3 regions of the Fictibacillus sp. 5RED26 genome follow, and region 2 is predicted to be linked to each of the others. Evidence: riboswitches for the same ligand, from Rfam matches in the RefSeq annotation. Region 2 holds a riboswitch; each other region holds the start of a gene.
The links. A riboswitch is a leader RNA that binds a small molecule or an ion and turns the genes downstream of it on or off. The one in region 2 is predicted to bind S-adenosylmethionine.

Region 1: linked by a shared signal. The riboswitch ahead of IHV10_RS22450 (methionine ABC transporter ATP-binding protein) and the one ahead of IHV10_RS18320 (LLM class flavin-dependent oxidoreductase) in region 2 are both predicted to bind S-adenosylmethionine.
Region 3: linked by a shared signal. The riboswitch ahead of IHV10_RS07995 (alpha/beta hydrolase) and the one ahead of IHV10_RS18320 (LLM class flavin-dependent oxidoreductase) in region 2 are both predicted to bind S-adenosylmethionine.

Annotation. Positions count from the first base shown of each region.
Region 1 covers NZ_JACZDU010000016.1:4,904-11,673, reverse strand. Annotated here, with positions in the region: gene serS (serine--tRNA ligase) at 79-1,353, shown strand; tRNA gene IHV10_RS22455 (tRNA-Ser) at 1,688-1,780, shown strand; SAM riboswitch class I at 2,012-2,117, shown strand; gene IHV10_RS22450 (methionine ABC transporter ATP-binding protein) at 2,186-3,199, shown strand; gene IHV10_RS22445 (methionine ABC transporter permease) at 3,255-3,854, shown strand; gene IHV10_RS22440 (MetQ/NlpA family ABC transporter substrate-binding protein) at 4,179-4,994, shown strand; gene IHV10_RS22435 (deoxynucleoside kinase) at 5,045-5,713, opposite strand; gene IHV10_RS22430 (deoxynucleoside kinase) at 5,710-6,351, opposite strand; gene IHV10_RS22425 (isochorismatase family cysteine hydrolase) at 6,468-6,770, opposite strand, start outside.
Region 2 covers NZ_JACZDU010000006.1:68,333-75,102, forward strand. Annotated here, with positions in the region: gene IHV10_RS18300 (C1q-like domain-containing protein) at 1-102, opposite strand, end outside; gene IHV10_RS18305 (oxalate decarboxylase family bicupin) at 304-1,482, opposite strand; gene IHV10_RS18310 (DUF817 domain-containing protein) at 1,613-2,395, opposite strand; gene IHV10_RS18315 (acyl-CoA dehydrogenase family protein) at 2,518-3,675, opposite strand; SAM riboswitch class I at 4,076-4,187, opposite strand; SAM riboswitch class I at 4,342-4,443, shown strand; gene IHV10_RS18320 (LLM class flavin-dependent oxidoreductase) at 4,560-5,951, shown strand; gene IHV10_RS18325 (MetQ/NlpA family ABC transporter substrate-binding protein) at 5,980-6,770, shown strand, end outside.
Region 3 covers NZ_JACZDU010000001.1:1,527,113-1,533,882, forward strand. Annotated here, with positions in the region: gene IHV10_RS07975 (DUF3626 domain-containing protein) at 1-1,033, opposite strand, end outside; gene IHV10_RS07980 (hypothetical protein) at 1,153-1,716, shown strand; gene modB (molybdate ABC transporter permease subunit) at 1,870-2,526, opposite strand; gene IHV10_RS07990 (MetQ/NlpA family ABC transporter substrate-binding protein) at 2,842-3,663, opposite strand; SAM riboswitch class I at 3,793-3,912, opposite strand; gene IHV10_RS07995 (alpha/beta hydrolase) at 3,960-4,766, opposite strand; SAM riboswitch class I at 4,875-4,993, opposite strand; gene IHV10_RS23100 (hypothetical protein) at 5,152-5,316, shown strand; partial or broken gene IHV10_RS08000 (spore germination protein) at 5,344-6,663, shown strand; gene IHV10_RS08005 (GerAB/ArcD/ProY family transporter) at 6,680-6,770, shown strand, end outside.

The DNA.
Region 1 (6,770 bases), on a different contig from region 2:
AAGCGCAGTCAACTACTCTCAATAGCTGCAAAGCAAAAGAAAACCGTGATTTTTTATAAACTAAAGGAGGACATAAACATGTTAGATTTAAAATTTGTTCGTGCCAATTTTGAAGAAGTAAAAGAAAAGTTATCTGCACGTGGTGAAGACTTATCTGGATTAGATCAGTTCGAGGCATTAGATCAGCGCCGCCGTGAGTTAATTGGTGAAACAGAAGCTTTGAAATCTAAGCGTAACGAGGTTTCTAAGCAAGTTGCAGAATTCAAGCGCGAGAAAAAAGACGCGGACCACCTGATCACAGAGATGCGCGAAGTAGGTGACAAGGTCAAAACGATGGATGAAGAGCTTCGTCAAGTAGAAGAAGATCTTCACGGCATCATGCTGACGTTACCTAACATACCGCATGAAAGTGTTCCTGTAGGTGATACAGAAGATGATAACGTACCTGTACGTCACTGGGGAGATGTTCCTGAGTTTGCTTTTGAAGCGAAACCACACTGGGATATCGCGACTGAACTAAACATCGTTGATTTTGAACGTGGAGCAAAAGTAACAGGCAGCCGTTTCGCATTTTATAAAGGATTAGGAGCTCGTTTAGAGCGTGCACTTATCAACTTCATGATGGATCTTCACGAAGATGAGCATGGCTACACAGAGGTGCTGCCTCCGTACATGGTTAACCGTCAGAGCATGACAGGAACAGGTCAGCTTCCAAAGTTTGAAGAAGACGCGTTCAAAATTCGTGAAGAAGATTATTTCTTGATTCCAACTTCTGAGGTTCCTGTAACGAACATGCACCGAGAAGAGATTCTAACAGCTGACGAACTTCCGATCACATATGCGGCGTATAGCGCTTGTTTCCGTTCTGAAGCGGGATCTGCAGGACGCGACACGCGTGGTTTAATCCGTCAGCATCAGTTCAACAAAGTAGAGCTTGTTCGCTTCGTTAAACCTGAGGATTCTTATGAAGAGCTCGAGAAGCTTACAGGACACGCTGAAAAAGTCCTTCAGCTGCTCAACCTTCCATACCGCGTACTCAGCATGTGTACAGCTGACCTAGGATTCACAGCAGCTAAGAAGTACGATATCGAAGTATACCTTCCAAGCTACGGAGAGTACCGCGAGATTTCTTCTTGCTCCAACTTTGAAGATTTCCAAGCGCGCCGTGCTCAAATTCGCTTCCGTCGCGATGCAAAAGGGAAGCCAGAATTCGTTCACACGCTAAACGGATCTGGACTTGCGATTGGTCGAACAGTAGCTGCTATCTTAGAGAACTACCAACAAGAAGATGGCACTGTAGTCATTCCAGAAGTTCTCCGTCCTTATATGGGCAACAAAGAAGTAATTAAGTAAAAAGTGAAAGAAGCTGACTCTTAAAAGGTATCCCAGAGGGACTTTTAGAGTCAGCTTTTATCTATTAATGGGTGTAAAAGCTTCATTATCGGTGGTCCGAACAAGTTTCCAGGTGGTGGGAAGAGTTCTAGCGGTGAAAATTTATGATTCATAGGTGAAAGTCAATGGATCACAGGTGGACAGCACTGTTTTATCGGTGAACGTGTAACAAATATAAGAACACGTACCGTAAAAGCATACCTACAAAAGAAACAAATAAAAAATCAAAAAAAGTTTTTGAAAACCGTTGACACTATATTTATCAGCATGTTATTATAGTTCTTGTCAGTCACACGGAGGTATACCCAAGTCCGGCTGAAGGGATCGGTCTTGAAAACCGACAGGGGTTTAACGACCCGCGGGGGTTCGAATCCCTCTACCTCCTCCATATACATATTCAACCTCATCTGAGTTTATCGGATGAGGTTTTTTGTTGTGTTTTTTCTTTTTAAGAATTGAATCATACACATTCAAAAACACCGATAGAAAACCCTAAAATATTTCAACCATTCATATCAACGAATGTAAGCGCTAACACTTTAAAGTGATAAAATTTAGTATTGACAGAACTTTTAGACAGGGCGTATGATGACAACTATAACTTAATTCAATAATGCAATACTTATTCAGAGAGACCGAGGGATCAGGCCCTATGACGTCCGGCAACCTCCATTAGGAACGGTGCTACTTCCTGCAGAATGATGATTCATTCTGGAAGATAAGTCGATGTTTACTTATTCGCCCTCTTCCATGAAATGAAGAGGGCTTTTTTATATTGTAAGGGGGATGACATATGATCGAGATCAAGGACGTTACGAAATTATATAAAGTAAAAGGCAAAGAGATCGTCGGAGTGAAGAATGTGTCACTGACGATCGACAAAGGTGAGATCTTTGGCATTGTAGGATATAGCGGTGCTGGGAAGAGTTCGTTGCTGCGATGTCTTAATTTATTGGAAAAACCAACATCAGGAGAAATCAAGATCGATGGCATCTCGATTACGAAGCTCGGGAAAAAGGAGTTACGCGAGGAGCGTCTTAAGATCGGTATGATCTTTCAGCACTTTTATTTGATTAGTGCGAAGACCGTTTTTGAGAACATCGCTTTCGCTTTAAAAGCAGCTGGGAAAACGAAAGAGGAGATCACCAGTAAGACCAACGAGCTTTTAAAGATGGTGGGATTGGAGAATCAAAAAGATCAGTACCCTTCTCAGCTGAGTGGGGGGCAGAAACAGCGAGTAGGTATTGCAAGAGCACTTGCCAATGATCCGAAGGTTTTGCTTTGTGATGAAGCTACTTCAGCTCTTGACCCGAACACGACGAAATCGATCCTTTCCTTACTGAAATCCATCAATAAAAAGTTAGGCATTACGATCGTGTTGATCACGCACGAGATGGAAGTCGTAAAAGAGATCTGCCACCGAATGGCGATCATGCAGGATGGAGAAATCATCGAGTCAGGTGACGTGTACAACATTTTTGCTAATCCAGAAAAAGAGCTCACAAAAACGTTCATCAGTTCTGTAATTCAAATGGATCTGCCAGAACCTCTTCTGAAAAATAGAAAAGGAACTGTGATTAAGATACAGTTCAAAGGAGCCATTGCAGAAGAGGCTGTTGTTTCTGAGCTTTTCCAAAACTTTAACGTAAAAGGGAATATCCTTCACGGAAAAATCGAATATATTCAGGAAACACCGCTTGGTATCTTCATTATGGAACTAGTCGGTGAAGAGGCAGAAGTGAAGCGAGCGATCTCATATATTGAGAGTCGTATAGAAAATCTTGAGGTGGTGAAAAAAGTTGCTTGATTCTATTTTGAATATCCTTCCAGATCTGAATAAAGCATTTTTTGAAACGTTATATATGGTCGCTATATCACTTGGTGTTTCATTAATTGTAGGATTACCTCTAGGAATTATACTGTTTGTTACCGACAAAGGATTGTTATTTGAAAATGTGTGGATCAAGCAGATAGCGGGCATTCTTGTGAACTTGATCCGCTCTGTACCATTCATCATTTTATTAGTCGCGTTGTTACCATTAACACAGCTCATTACCGGAACAACCATCGGACCAACTGCAGCCTCAGTTTCTCTATCCGTTGCAGCCATCCCATTCTTTGCGCGGCTCGTAGAAACCTCTTTACGAGAGATTGATAAAGGTGTGATCGAAGCGGCCGTTGCAGTAGGCGCTACGCCATGGATGATCATCCGTGAAGTTCTACTACCAGAAGCGAAGCCAGGAATCGTTCAAGCGATAACAGTAACAGCTATCAGCTTGCTAGGCTATTCAGCCATGGCAGGTATCGTCGGCGGCGGAGGAATCGGAGACTTCGCCATCCGCTTCGGCTACTACCGCTACGACAATACAATCATGCTCACAACCGTAATCCTATTAATCGTAATCGTCCAGCTCATGCAAGTCATCGGAGACGGTGCAGCAAAGGCTGTAAATAAAAGATAAATTTATTTACTAAAGGTAAGACGAGGATAAATTTATCTTTAAAGGTTTAGGTTATAGGTTTAAAAAGACTTCATTGAAAAGTTGATTGGAGTGCAAGATGCGAGACTCCTGGGGGATCAGCGTGCCTTCTACATGAATTAACATCTCGCAAGGCATGCGACGAGGAAGCTCACTTCGGTAGTAATTCTTGTAGACGCAGGAGCAAATCTTAAAATGCATAAGATGGCTCACCGCACGCCCCCCGGAAAGGGAGCATCTGGAACGGAAATCAACCGCTAAAAAAACATCATGTAATAACAAAAATAATTTTTAAAGGGGATCATCATGAAAAAAATCATACTTACACTACTAACAGCACTGCTTGCCTTCGGCTTAGCAGGATGCTCATCTTCATCAGATGCATCAAAAGACAAAGAAGTAACCTTAGGAGCAACAGCAGGACCTTACACCGACATGGTCAACAAAGCCATCAAGCCCTCACTTGAGAAAAAAGGGTATAAAGTAAAAGTCATTGAATTCAGCGATTATATTCAACCAAACATGGCATTATCAAAAGGGGATCTAGATGCTAACCTTTTTCAGCACAAAGTGTACATGGAGAATTTCGCAAAAGAAAAGAACTTAAAGCTTTCAGAAGTTATCATCGTTCCAACAGCACCGATGGGTCTCTATTCTGAGAAATTCAAATCCGTTAAGGACATAAAAGAAGGCAGTACGGTCGCAATACCGAATGATCCTGTTAACTTAGCACGTACGTTGCTCATGCTTGAAGATGCTAAACTGATCACCATTAAAGAGGGAATCAATGAACTGACAGCTTCCGAAAAAGATGTTAAGGATAACCCTAAGAAGCTCGTGTTCAAACCACTAGAAGCCGCACAGCTTCCACGTGCTGTTCAAAGTGCAGATGTTGCAGCTGTGCCTGGTAACTTTGCACTCGCAGCAAAGATGGACTTGTTGGATGCGATCCAATTAGAGAACATGCCCGACACGTACCGTAACCGTGTTGTGGTGAACACGAAAGATGTTGATTCTGCTTTTGCAAAAGATATTAAAAAGGTAGTGGAATCGAAGGAGTTTGAAGAAGTGATCGATAAGGAGTTCGAAGGCTTTGGAAAACCAGAATGGATGAAGAAATAAAATCAAACAAAACCCCGGGCTCATTAGAATGAGAGCCGGGGTTTTTATGTTTATAAGCGAACTTCTCGTTTCGCTTCAATTTTTTGTGCGATCTTTTCTACGATGTGATCGATGGATTCTGGATTGTCTCGAAGATCATAGTCGTTAATATTCACACGGAGCACAGGACAAGAATTAAAAGAAGCGATCCACTTTTCATAACGGTCGTACATCTCTTCCCAGTAGGAAACCGGTGTTTCTTGCTCCATCTTACGTCCGCGTTTTTGAATACGAGCTAAGATATCATCTAGAGAGCCTTCTAAATATATCAAACAATCAGGCTGCGGGAAGTATGGCGTCATGACCATCGCTTCAAACAGATGTGTATACGTCTCGTAATCCACATCAGACATGTTGCCTTTATCAAAGTGCATACGAGCGAATATACCCGTGTCTTCATAAATGGAACGGTCTTGAACAAATCCTCCGCCATAATCGAACATTCTTTTTTGCTCTTTAAAGCGTTCTGCTAAAAAGAAGATCTGCAGGTGGAAGCTCCAGCGCTTAAAATCATGATAAAAGTTTTCTAAGTATGGGTTGTTATCCACTTTCTCCATGGATGTACGAAACTTTAATTTTTCAGCAAGTGCATTTGTAAATGTAGATTTACCCGCACCTACCATACCTGCCACTGTAATGACAGCGTCGTTTGGGATTCCGTATTGTATGAGTTTACTCATCGCGCAACTTCTCCTTTTTTCAGAGTTGCATCGATTAAGGAAAAGATCTTCTCTTTATCCGCTTCATACGCAACAAAATCTAAATCATCTCCGTTAAACGAGAGTACAGGAATCTCCGGGTGCTGCTTTTTAAAGGCAGTCATGAACGTCTCGTAATCTTCAGCTAGCTGTTCTAAGTACGCCGGCTCCATATTTTGCTCGATAAAACGTCCACGCTTACGTACGCGGTCCAGCAACGTATCAAGACTAGCGTTTAAATAGATGATCACGTTCGGTACAGGCATATCCTCAGTAAGGATATCAAAGCACTGCATGTATTTATGAAGATTTCCGTCTTTTAGCGTTCGACCGGCAAAAATACGGTTCTTAAAGATATGATAATCAGAAACGACAGGAATCTGTTTAGATAGATACTGCCCTTGAATCTCTTCAAGCTGTTTATACCTGTTGCAAAGAAAGAACATCTCGGTTTGAAAACTCCACTCATCAATGTTGTCGTAAAATTTTCCGAGAAAAGGATTCTCCTCTACAATCTCTTTCAATAATTGAAAGTTATAGTGCTCAGCAATAGCTTTTGCGAGCGATGTTTTCCCTACGCCAATCGGCCCTTCAACTGCGATAAAGGGGGTTGAACTCATCTTCCTTTTCCTCCCTTATAAATGACAAACGAAAAATTACAGACAAAGAATATTGTAGCATACGTTTGGAAAAGGTGGTGAGATTATCGGTAAAAAGTTAATGGTAAATATGCTATTTAGTACATCATTTTATGTTTGTTTTCTTTTGCCTGATCGATGATCGCTCGTAAATTTAAATCGTTGCTCATGCTGATATCAGCATTTAATGTCTTTTCCATCAATATTAAAGCTCTTTCGTTATCTTCTTCTATATTAGAAGCCGAACAATCAGATGGTGCAAAAAGAGTAAAACCTCTCATATATGCGTCGTTCGCTGTAAAGAGGACACAGATGTTACCTGCTACTCCGCATAGGATTAAAGTTTGTATCCCAAGCTCGTTTAATAAAGTCGATAAAGGTGTAGAGAAGAATCCAGAATG
Region 2 (6,770 bases):
TTTAAAGGCAGAAACCTTTTGACAAGGCTGAACCTTTCTATGCTTGCACTCACAATCTCTTTTCATATGTGCGTACGGATTCTGATCATAATGGTAGTACATACAAACTTTCCCTCCTATTTTCACTCTAATCTAGAAAATAGATCAGAGAATAATCTAATAGATTATTACTAGTAGATTATGCGGACAAGTTGTAAGTGGTGTGTATGAATAGAGGTAGGGGAAGGTAATTTACTAGAAAGAATGAAAGAAAGCGATTAGAAAGTCCTAACCGCTGTTTAAAGGTGGCATCGCGTATTCTAGCTAATCATATTTCACAACTGGCCATTTTTCTTTGCGGAGGGAATTCATGAGTTCAGGGCTAGCATTTAAATTACTCTGCACGATTTCTTTAGGTGTTAAAGCCATCCATTGGTTCAATGAAACATCTGCAAAACGGTCACTTTTAAAAATCTCTAAAAACCATAGACTTTTATTTCCGGTATTCTGCACATAATGACCAAATGCGAACGGAACATATCCTACATCTCCCGCTCGTACGTCAAAAGTTCGTGCCGTTCCATTTCCAGCGAAAGCGGTCATCCGCCCTTGACCGGCTAAATAATATTGCCACTCATCATTATTCGGATGCCAATGCAACTCTCTCATTCCGCCAGGTTTTATTTCTACTAAAGCGGCAGCAATTCTCTGTGAGATCGGAAAATTAGTAGAGTCAACTATTCGTACGGTACCACCGGGTGTAACGAGTGGTTTTTGAGCCATTAAACGGTGCGTGAAGCTCAACGGTACAGTTCCATATGGATCAGGTACGGCTTGTGTTTCAATCGGACCGGGAACCGTAGACTGATAAATATAACGTTGTTCAGTCGGAATGTTTGCGAATGCGCTCTCCGGTATACCGAAGTTTGCTGAAAGCACCTCTTTCGGTGTATGTGCAAACCAATCTGAAATAGAGAATGTGCTCAGATCGGAGAAATTCCCATCATCGAATACGAGTAAAAACTCACAGCCTTCTTCAAGTCCTTGAATCGAATGAGGAATGCCGGGAGGGAAGTACCAAAGATCACCTTCACCAACATCGGCGATGAAATTTCTGCCGTTTTGATCAACCGAGGTAATTCGAGCACGGCCTAATATCATATAAGCCCATTCCGCTTCTTGATGCCAATGAAGCTCCCTTACACCACCTGGGGTCAGACGCATGTTTACTCCAGCAAGCGTCTTTGCGACAGGAAGCTCACGAACCGTAATCTCTCTCGACCAGCCTCCAAAATTTAATTGCATATGTGTATCAGAATAGGAAAACCGTAAATTTGGGACAGTTCCTGCATCTGTTGCAGGTGAAACTAACATATCCGGATTTTGTATATCACGCATAATGTCGCGAGGTCCTAAATCGGTCGCGCCCGCACCATCACTGCGAATCGGCTGAGGAATCTGCATTGGTCTTCGTTGCTTGTGCTCTTTTTTGTCGTTATCCATGTGATGAGCTCCTCTCTATAAGAAGGTTCAATCGTCATCTCTGTATTCATATGGAGAGGACATCTTAAACATGCAGATTACTTGAGGAGGATCTTAACAAAGAAAAAACACCTAATAAGCTTGCCGCAGCTTATAGGTGTTTCGTATGTGTGAAAATATCGTCTTGGTGGCTTTTAATGCGCTTTAATTGTGCCACGATAATGATGCTGATGATCACGAGCAAGAACCAGGAGCTGATCTTACCAATATGCACGAGTGACCAAGAGGCTTCTTGATTGGGATACTGCCAAGCTCCGAGAAACGTTGTAATGTTTTCAGCGATCCAGATAAAAAATCCGATCAACAAAAAGGAAAGAAGGATCGGCATTTTATAAACACGTTCGTTGATCGTATAATGAACAACCGTCTTATAAAAGATAGGGAATAAAAGCAGAATTAGAATCCATCTGGCATCAAATAAGTAATGATGAGTAAAAAAGTTTAAGTAGATTAGTACGCATATCCCAAAAGAAAAGAGGGGATTCGGCCAGCCCTTAATCTGAAGGTCTAACCTCCGCCAGCTTTGGCAAATATAGCTCGCAACACTTGCATACATAAAACCGCTGTAAAGAGGTACACCGTAGATCTTAGAATAAGCGTCTTCAGGATAGCTCCAGGATCCCATATGAACTTTAAATAGCTCTAGAGCAAGTCCAATCAAGTGAAAGACACAGATGACTTTTAGTTCATCTATCGTTTCAAGTTTCGTTACGATCATGGCAACTTGTGTAAGGAGACAAAGAAGGAGTATGAAATCGTATCGAGGGATGAACGGGATGCTGACGAATTTTGAAAGAGCTAACGCACCAAAGATGATGACTGGAAAGATACAAGAAAGTGCTTGTAAATAAGTGAATGTAAGAAGCGCTCTCAAATTAAACCACCCTTTTATGAGTTGATATGGAAATATATTGTATCCATAATAACCTATGGTGATCTAAATCTCATCATATAAAAAAATGTTTAGTTTAACATGAATCTGTTAGTTGACTTCGTTTACTTAAGCGCTGCATCCGCTAACGAATAAACGATCGCATCATCTGTTGGTGGATTATGAAGGCCGGCTCTTACATCTCGAAAATGCCGCTGAAGCGGATTTTGTACAGAAAGACTACGAGCCCCAACGATTCTCATCGCGAGATCAACGACCTTGTTCGCACTATTTGTTACAGAATGTTTAACGGCAGCGAGTTCTGTACCTAGATTTTGACGTTGTTCAGGGTGGTTTACCCATTTTTCAGCAACGGCATGAAGGATCGTTCTTGCTTGGAATAGCTCAAGTTCTATCTTACCAATCTTTCTTCTCACCTCTGGTACGTCTGAGATCGGTCCTGATAAAGTGTTAGGGCTATACTCTGACGCAAATTCAATCGCGTAATTCCGCGCTGCTCTTGCGATACCTAGGTACACAGCAGGCACCTGAAGATACCAGCCTTTAGGTATGAGGTTCTTCCCATCCTCTACGACTAGAAGATTTTCTTTTCGTACATAAACGTCTTTCAAAAGAAGGTCATCACTTTTTGTTCCTCTCATCGAGATGCTGTCCCATGTTTCTTTTACAAAAACCCCTTTATCACGGTGATTCACTAAGAAAAATCCTTTATGATTGGTTTCTGAGATGGTAGCTGTAATGACTGAGTAATCAAGTGCTTCTGCCATAGAAGTAAAAGCTTTACTTCCGTTGATCAGCCATCCATCTGCTTTCTTGTCTGCAGTTGTAGTAGGAATACCGCCTCGAGACGGACTTCCCGTCGCACGCTCTGTTTGTGCCAAGTTAATGAGTGCTTTCTGTTCAACAATTTTCCGGCTAAGATCAGCGAACGAGTTACCATTCCAATGCCGATTTTCTGCCGCCTCTAAAAGAGTACCGAGATGCCAGCCAAGAGAAAGAGCAGTAGGAGCATCCCCCTCAGCTAAATGCTCTTGAATGGTTAAGAATTCAACTAGATTTAATCCTTTACCACCAAATTCCTTTGGAATGGTAAGAGAAAGAAAGTCATGATTCTTAAGATCTTGAAAGTTTTCATAAGGAAAAACACCTTCTTGATCTACAAAATCTGCACGTTTCTTAAAAATTTCTTTTAGTCCTAGAGCGGTACTAACCGCTTCTTGAAAACTATTTTCCTGAATATTTTTTCTCAAAGGTATGCTCATAGTTCCCTCCTAAATTTTTTATCAGTAAATGGTTTTTTGTAATTAATCTTCAGGGATTAGTTGATTGGAGTGTAAGGTGCGAGACTCCTGCGGGACAGGTGGGCAGTCCGAAAAGTGAAAGTGGCTTGTCCAGCCCCGACAAGCAAAAGGTGAATAGACAAGGAAGGTGCTCTTTGCCTTCATGGTCTATTTAACTTTTGACCTCGAGGGGCTAGCCACTGCAACTAGACAGGTGAGACACTTAAGAGTGAAACGAACGAATGTGGCTCACCGCCTGCCCCGCGGAAAGCGAGCACCTGAAACGGAAATCAACAGCTATCATCTACTTTACTTTTAATCAAAACAAAAAAGCCCTCTTTCAAAGACGAAAGAGGACGTAGATTCCATATGCTTACACGCTCTCTCATCTATCAGACATTCAAAAAACATCTGCTGGAATTAGCACCTTTCTTTATAAAAAGCGGTTGCTGCAGGATCGTAGGACCAGTTCCTCCCCTGACTCTTGATAAGATACATTATTTAATTATTAGTCATCACTATAGAGGATAAAGCAAACCACTGTCAACTAAAAACTGATTGTTAAGAAAATTATTTTATTTCTCTAAATTCCATTGACAGTCTATTTTTATTCCTGTATATTTCGTTACTAAATTGAATAATATCGATTCCTTATCGAGAGAGGTGGAGGGACTGGCCCTTTGAAGCCTCGGCAACAACTATTTTTAGGATTGTGCCAATTCCAGCAGGCGAAAGCTTGAAAGATAAGAGGAGATCTATATACGTATGTTTATTTCACGTATTTTTTCAACCTCTTCTCATCGCTGAAGAGGTTTTTTTATTTTCTCTTGGAGCGGGTACAAAAAAATCGGTTGGAGGAAATTATTTTGGGTAAAGAAATTTTGTTAAACGCGTTTGAGATGACAAGTGCCATGCACAATTCTCATGGTCTTTGGAAGCATCCGGAGAACAAGAGACATAGAAGCTATAAAGATCTGAATTATTGGATCGACTATGCGAAGCTCTTAGAAAGAGGAAAGTTTGACGCTGTATTTTTTGCGGATGTGTTAGGGATTTATGACGTTTATAAACAAAGTAAAGCTCCTTCTATTCGTGATGGGCTTCAAGTTCCATTAAACGATCCGGCACTTCTCGTGTCGGCCATGGCAAGCGTAACAGAGAACCTGTCTTTTGCTGTGACGGTGAGCACAACCTATGAGCAGCCATTTGGCAACGCGCGTCGTTTTTCTACTTTAGACCATCTAACGAATGGGCGAATCGCATGGAATGTAGTCACTTCTTATCTGCCAAACGCGGCGAGGAATTTTGGACTGCAGAATATGATCAAGCATGATGAACGGTATAACATCGCGGATGAATATCTGGATGTTTCGTATAAGCTTTGGGAGAGCAGCTGGGAAGATGGAGCTGTTGTAGAAGATGTTGGAAACAATAAATTGGTGGATCCTGAAAAAGTTCATGAGATCAATCATGAGGGGCAATACTTCAGCGTTGAAGGACCTCACTTGAGCGAGCCTTCTTTGCAGCGGACACCTGTGATCTACCAAGCGGGAACGTCTGAGCGTGGACGAGACTTTGCGGCCAAGCATGCTGAATGTATTTTTGTAGGTGGTCCAACGCCAGAGAGAATTCGATTTTATGCTGACGATATCCGTAAGCTCGCTACAAAACACGGCCGAAATCCAGAAAACATTAAAATCTTTTCTTTTTTAAACGTGGTGGTAGGAAAAACGACTGAGGAAGCTGAGGAAAAATTCAAAGAGTATGCAAGTGTTTGGAGTGCTGATGCTGCAAAAGCTCAATATGGAGCAAGTGGATATGATATCGCGGAATATGAAGATTTAGATCCGGAACTTCCATTCTCGTACAATAAATCAACAGAAGGCGGACATTATAAGGCCGCTACGCTCACTACGGATGCTCCTAAACCGTTAACAGTGGGAGAGGTATTGAATCGCTTCGAGTCACCTGACAGAGGTAGTTTTATAGTCGGCAATCCAGAGGAGGTAGCGGATGGTATACAAAAGCAGTTCGAAGAGTCTGGGGTGGATGGTTTCAACCTTAATCACCTCGTAACACCAGGAGACTTAGAAGCTTTTGTGGAGCTTGTTGTACCTGTTCTTCAAGAAAGAGGACTCTATAAAAAAGAGTACAACAGTGGCACGCTTCGTGAAAAACTATTCTCACCCGGACAGCCGCTGCTGCCAAACGATCATCCTGCAGCTAGATTTAGACCGGTGCTAACGGAAAGTAAATAAATAGAGAGTGAGTGAGGAGAGAAAACATATGAAACGATTTAACATATTTCTTACAGCAGCTTTATTAATCGGCATTTTAGCGGGATGTGGCGCTTCGGGTGAAAAAGAAAGTAAAGAGATTACGCTCGGCGCAACTGTGCCTTACAGCGATATGCTTGAAAAAGGCGTAAAGCCATACCTAGAGAAAAAAGGATACAGCGTTGAAGTGAAAGAGTTTAATGATTATGTACAACCGAACATCTCTTTAAAGAGCGGTTCGCTAGATGCAAACCTGTTTCAGCATAAAGTGTACATGGACGCTTTTTCAGAAGAGAATGATATGAAACTAGCTTCAGTTGTTACCGTACCCACTGCACCAATCGGTATCTATTCAAAAAAATTCAAGTCTATAGACGAGATCAAGCCTGGAAGTACGGTTTCACTAGCCAATGATCCTACGAATTTAGCAAGAGGACTTACTGTTTTGAGAGACAATGGACTAATTGAGATCGATTCTTCAGCAAACCCGTTAAGAGTCTCAGAAAAAGATGTGACAAAAAATCCAAAGAACTTGAAGTTCCAGCCTGTTGAAGCTGCTCAAACTCCAAGAACTCTAGACTCGGTAGATCTAGCTGCGGTAAACGGAAATTTTGCAATATCGTCGGGTCTAGATCTAAAGGATGCACTCGTAAAAGATAAACTTCCAGAGAAGATCATCAATCGAATCGTTGTACTAGAGAAAGATAAGAATTCACAGCTAGCAAAAGATCTTAAAGATGCAGTAGAATCCGACTCGTTCAAAAAGGTCATACAAAGTGATTTTGAAGAGTTTCATAAGCC
Region 3 (6,770 bases), on a different contig from region 2:
GCTCTTGTACTATTTCTTTCTGCGTTCCTCTGTAGCTCCATGTCACTGGATTTCTTGTTAAATCCATTACAGCTTCACCTATAAGATGTGCATCTATCACTTGATTTTTCGCGATTCTTTTTGCTAAGGACGGCATTTCAGAACCTCTAAAATCTGAAGGGACCTGATCTACAGACAATTGAAATCCAGAATGATAATAAAGCTTAATATCATATTTTGCACAAAGACTTGTAAGCGTAACTCCGACCTTCGTTCCAATAAATGAGGGGTCTGCAACAAGAATTTCCACATCTTCTTTTAATACAAGATCACCGTGAACTTGTGCTTCGATATAATGATTTAGATTTCGATACACTTGTTTTTTAGCTGGGTCTTCAAACGGTAATTTTATTTTTTGAACAAGATGCTGGACCAATGAACCTATCATAAGATTTGATTCTCCGAGCGCATAATCTCTCGTGAAGATTTCCTCAAATAATGCTGCAAGTATCATATCGAACTCTCTAATAGTCCCTTTTTCTTTTGGATTTTGATGAGAATCAAGGTATGTAAAAGTAGCTCGTTTTGAAACTTCAGGCTTGAGTAAGAAGTAGCACGAACCAAACCGTGGCGCTGGCCCATCGGCATGCATCATAATGTTTAACGCACCATATTTTGCTCGCTCATTAAGGGTCGTTCCTTTTATCTGGTAAGCTCCTCCAAATAATTGTTCTTCCCACCGATCACGCAAACCTCCGGGATAGGCAGATACACTTCCGTTTGAAAGCAACGATTCAAACTGACTCTTGTATATTCCTTCTTGATGTAACGCTTCGGCAATACAATTCATTGAAGAGTTTGGCCGATCCGGATGAAAGTGAAGAGCGATTCGGGCATGCTCTTTAACATTATGGACTGCCTTATGAAATACATCAGTGGTTATGTTAGACATTCTTAATAAATGTTGAATCGTCGCTTGAGCATCGTCCTTATGTTTTGCAGCATAACGCTCAACATAATCTATTGCAGATTGTTGTGCTCCAGTTAATTTCATATAATAATCTCCGTTTCCGTCGGTAAATGATGTTATTCAAGAACCAATAAAGTGACTCTTCACGCTCATGAATAGTGGTTTAGCTTTAAGGAATATATTTTATAAAGGAGAGGATCATTATGGGTTATCGAAAAAAGAAAAGAATTACAGGATCTCGAAGCTTTAGGACTCCGAGTACATTTCCTCTCATCTTACTTTTGGTGATTCTGCTATTCTCTGCTATAAGTTTATTTTTATCTTCGACAGTATTTCAAGATCACCTTGTTCTGAGGGAGCTTTTCCTTTTTTTAGCTATGTCTCTGCTATTATTATTTATTGGCGTTGTTGCCAGTTATTTAAGAATACACAACTGGATAGAACGCCTACTTATTCTGGTTGTAATCATTGGATCCATTACAGCTGCGATTGGTTTTGCACACACCGTATTTCAACTCTACGAAGATATTGGTGACTATGAAGCTAGAAAATTCAACGTGATAGAAGGAATTCCTTCAACCTTAACGTATGGCTCGAAAAATGGTCCTGACTATGTCTCTTCCATAATGATTGATAATAAAAAAATTAATGTAGCACACTTGAATATAACGGCTAAGTCTTATAAAGATCATTTCAAAGGCAAATCCATTCGATTAAAATACCTTTCTCATAGTAAGTTTGCTGTAAGTATAGAAAAAAACGAATAAGTATTTCACATGTGATTTTGAACTAAAAAAAACACAGCCCTCTTTAGAGAAGCTGTGTTTTCTTTATTCACTGGTTTTAATACTAATGCAGAACCGCCTACCATACCCATGTTTGTAGTTTCAAAATACAATCATTACAGATTCTTTTTTCTGCTAAGCTCTTATGCGATTTACAGCAACAAGCATTAAGAATGATATACCAATAACACTTCCTACCCACATCCATGCAAGATCCATATTTCCTGATTCGATCGCGATATAGATTGCGGTGGATATCGTCTGTGTTTTTCCAGGTATGTTTCCGGCAAACATTAATGTTGCACCAAACTCACCTAATGCGCGAGCAAAACTTAAAATAGCACCTGATGTGATAGCTCTAACAGATAATGGAACAGAGATTTTTCGCAATACATCCCACTCGTTGGCTCCATCTACTCGCGCTGCGTTTTCGATGTCTGCGTCAATAGATTCAAACCCCGCTTTTGCGGATTGATACATGAGTGGAAATGCCACAACTGCAGACGCAATAACGGCTGCCCACCATGTAAATATAATCGGCTGATTAAAGAGCCACTCTACGAGCTGTCCCCCGGGACCATTTCGACCGAACAAAACGATTAACAAGAAACCTACCACAGTTGGGGGTAGTACGAGTGGAAGTAGGAATATTGTTTCGATTAACGTTTTCCCTTTAAACTTCTGGTGAGCCATGATCCTTCCGAAAAATAAGCCGGCTAAGATCACAATCAGTGAAGCTGTCACCGCTATGCCAAGTGATAATTTGACAGGTGACCAAAAATCTATTGCCATTTCCTTTTCCACCCGCTTATTCCATTGATTTATATGCTGTATTCATCTGTCTTCATCATATCATATCGCTCATTGCTGGTGATGAAAGATGCTGATATTGTCGAACGGCCTTTATTTTTGAGTTTAGACTTAATTCATGTCTAGTTTGACTTAATCAATGATCAGAACGACTTAATTTTTCTGAGTAAGACTTAATTTTTCTTATTTAGACTTAATATTCAAAAAAGATGCTCATCGGATGCCTTAAAAACATCTGTAAATGAAAAAAGCTGCTTAGATGAGTGGATTTCACCCATCTAGTCAGCTCATTCATCCTTATTCTTTAACAGCTAGCACTGAACCTTTATACTCTTTATCAATAAAATCGGTAATTTCTTTCGAATGAAGCACTTCTAACAAGGTTTTGATAGATTTCTTCTCTTTGTCGCCTTCACGAACTGTGATAATATTCGCAAATGGTGAATCTGAACCTTCAAGTGCGATGGAATCTTTCTTCGGGTTCAAATCCGCATCGATTGCATAATTTGTGTTGATCACAATCGCATCGCCTTCATCATTCTCGTACGCTTTAGTCAATAGCCCTGGATCAATGTCTGCCACAAACTCTAAGTTTTTCGGATTTTCTACAATATCGCTTATTTGCGCTTCGTAGCCCTTTCCTTCTTTTAGTTTGATCAGCCCCTCTGCTTCAAAGATTGACAGGATACGCCCGTGCTCAGCAATTGAATTACTTAAGATAACCTTCCCGCCTTCTGGTAGGTCTTTTAATGACTTATGTCTCTTCGAATAAACGCCCATCGGCTCTAAGTGAACAGCTCCTGCATTTTCAAACTTATACTTCGGGTTATCTTTCACTTGCTGTGTTAGATATGGAATGTGCTGAAAATAGTTCGCATCAATTTCTTTTTCATATAAAGACTTATTCGGTAAGATATAGTCTTGGAACTTAACGATTTCTAATTCAATGCCTTTATCCTCTAAAAGCGGCTTCGCTTCCTCTAAAATTTCTGCGTGTGGTACATTTGATGCTCCTACTACTAGCTTTTCTGTTTTCTCTCCACCACTTGTTGATGAGCCACAAGCCGCTAATAAAAATACTGCAAAACTTGCGAGTAATACTTGGATGATTCTTTTCATGATCTGATCCCCTATCCTTTAGTTTCTATAAGTTCTTTGATAATAGATGCTCTTTAAGAGGTGGTACAAAAAAACCTCCTGTTCTCATAACAGAGACAGAAGGCTTCTCGAAAAACGATTCCGATAATCCTCTCATCTCTCAGTGTGACCACTGTTAGATTTAGCACCGTTTTCATATTGATTATTATTCAACATGAATGGTTGCCGGGTTTCATAGGGCTAATTCCCTCCACCTGCTCTTAATAAGAGTATTCCTATCAAATTACTTTGTATTATCACAGGAATTTTGTAAAATGTCAAACACTTTTTTTCAAATTATTCTGAACAGAAACTTTAACATTCTTTACTAACCATTCAGAAGTGGAAGAAATTAATTTATCGAAGTGGACAATAGAAGAATACGTATGATTAGCACCTTCTATTAGTACTATTGAGCTTCCACAATTCTTCCTCTTTCTTGATTCTTCAAAATAGTGAGAGCAATATCTTGATGATATAACTGGATCGTCCGATCCATGGATGAACAGTGCGTTACCACGAAACTGTTTGATGTCTTCTAATGGAGAATAAGCTTGAAGGGAAAGTAAAAATTCTTCGGTTATCGCATACCCTAGATGATCAATCACAGGGTGCTCTCCGTTATAACCAACTATATCTTTAATATCTTCAAATGGATTTCCTACTGCAGACCACGTGATTACATTCCCAATCCTATCATCATCTGCTACAGTGCAGACCGCGACTGCACCGCCTAAACTATGTCCGATTAACGTTATTGCATTTTGATCAATGTTAGGTAGTTTGCTACCAAAAGAAATAACTTCCTTCGTCTGATCGATAAAACAAGCAAACTCATTATCTCCATATTCCCCTTCACTCTCACCACAGCCAGCATAGTCAAATCTCAATACAGCAAACCCTAGTTTAACGAGTTCTTGAGCCGTTTTAACAAACAGACGATCTACTCCAATTCGTGTACTCGTAAAACCGTGACAAATAATGATCAGCGGAAACTTCTCTTCACCTGCACCACTCCAATTAGGAAAATGAATGGTGTGAGCCAATTTTCTGTCTTTCCACCATATACAATCCGACATAACCATATCACCCACTCCTTTTCTCTCTATTGAAATTCACTTAACCAGTATGATAAACGCAAAAAAACCGTGTTCCCTTAGAGAACACGGTTCCATACATAAAATCCGTTCGTTCTCTCATCTCTCAGCAAAAAACTGCTGTTAGATTTAGCACCGTTTCGGTCAAAACATAGTTCATCCGATGGTTGCCGGGCTTCATTGGGCTAATTCCCTCCGCCTGCTCTTAATAAGAGTTTCATTATTAATTTAAGGATAATCATAGGCTACTTGCTAATTGTTGTCAATAAAAAAACAAACCATGATCAAGTTTGCCAACAGAATATTATTAAATGACGAGGAGATGATAAAGAAATGTAGTAGTTCATGACGTAACAACGAACGGGTGATTTCAATGATATTTTTTAAGAAGAAAAAGAAAAAACAACAAGAATCAAATACAGATCCTACAAAAGGTACATTGACATTCCCAGAGCTCATGAAAAAGCTAAGAGCTTCAGCAGACTTTTCTACCGTTAAGCAATCATCACTCAGCACATTTTATATCTCTTATTATTAAACACTTGTAAATCCCGAATTTGTTCATCGGGATTTATTACCCTATATAACAGACATTCAATTAAAGAACTTAAATGACATACAGAAGCATTTGCCGTTAGATGGGATGGTCAAAACGAATGATGTGGATGACATCGCTAACAAAGTAACAGAAGGGTTTATTCTTATTCAAATGAATAAAGAGGACCCAGAAGGACTGCTTGTTCCAAGTCTATCGACCGAAAACAGGCAGATTTCTATCCCTGAAACTGAGTTTAGCGTTGTAGGTCCAAAGGAAGCTTTTGTTGAATCACTAGACACAAATTTAAACCTTATTCGTAAACGACTTCCTATTCCTGAATTCACAGTTAAGGAAGTACGGGTTGGGAAACTATCAAAAACGAGAGTAGCCATCATTTATATCGACGGAATCGCGGATGAAGAAAATGTGAACACGGCGATTCAGCGAGTCAATGATATCGAGTACGATCATATTGTAGATAGTTCTTATATCAATCAAATGATCTCCGACAATGAGAACTCTCCTTTTCCACAGCTCATTGATACAGAACGGCCAGACCGGGTAGCGAGTGTTTTATCTGAAGGAAAAGTGGCGATTATGGCTGACGGATCTCCCCATGCGTTAACGGGTCCAACAACCATCGTGGAATTTTTCTCCGCTTTCGAAGACTATTTTCTAAATTGGACGCTCGCTTCTGCCTTTCGATTGATCCGACTCATGGCTGTCATGTTTTCCGTGTTATCAACGCCTCTGTATGTAGCAGTATTAACGTTTCATTATGAAATGATTCCGGAAAATCTATTAGCTACACTCGTTGCTTCACGTAATGATATTCCTTTCCCACCTATACTAGAAGCTATCGTACTAGAACTTTCCATTGAGTTGCTTCGAGAAGCTGGTGCCAGGCTGCCTTCTAAGGTCGGTCAAACAATCGGTATTGTAGGAGGTATCGTTATCGGAACGGCAGCGGTACAAGCAGGATTAACAAGTAACGTTTTGTTAATCATTGTTGCTTTAGCCGCTCTTGCTTCTTTTACAACACCTGTCTATCAGATGAGTAACACGATTCGTTTATTGCGTTTTCCCTTTTTATTGTTTGCCCAGTTTTTAGGGGTTCTAGGTGTTGGTATCTGTTTCGCTTTTATCGTTTCTCATCTGCTGAAACTAACATCTCTAGGAAGACCTTATATCGCACCATTATATCCGCTTCGTGCAAATGATCTAAAAGATGCTCTTGTACGACTGCCGTTCAGTATGCAAAATAGCCGACCATCTTTATTAAGACCACAGGATAAGGCAAGGATGAATAAAAAGCGGGCAACAGCAAAGCATGACATTGAGGACTAAAAAATGAGGGGTATTTATGTCTCAGATCAGTGAAAACAAGCAGATATCACCTTATATGGCTTTTTATATGGTTACAACCATGCAGATTGGAGTGGGCATTCTAGGAT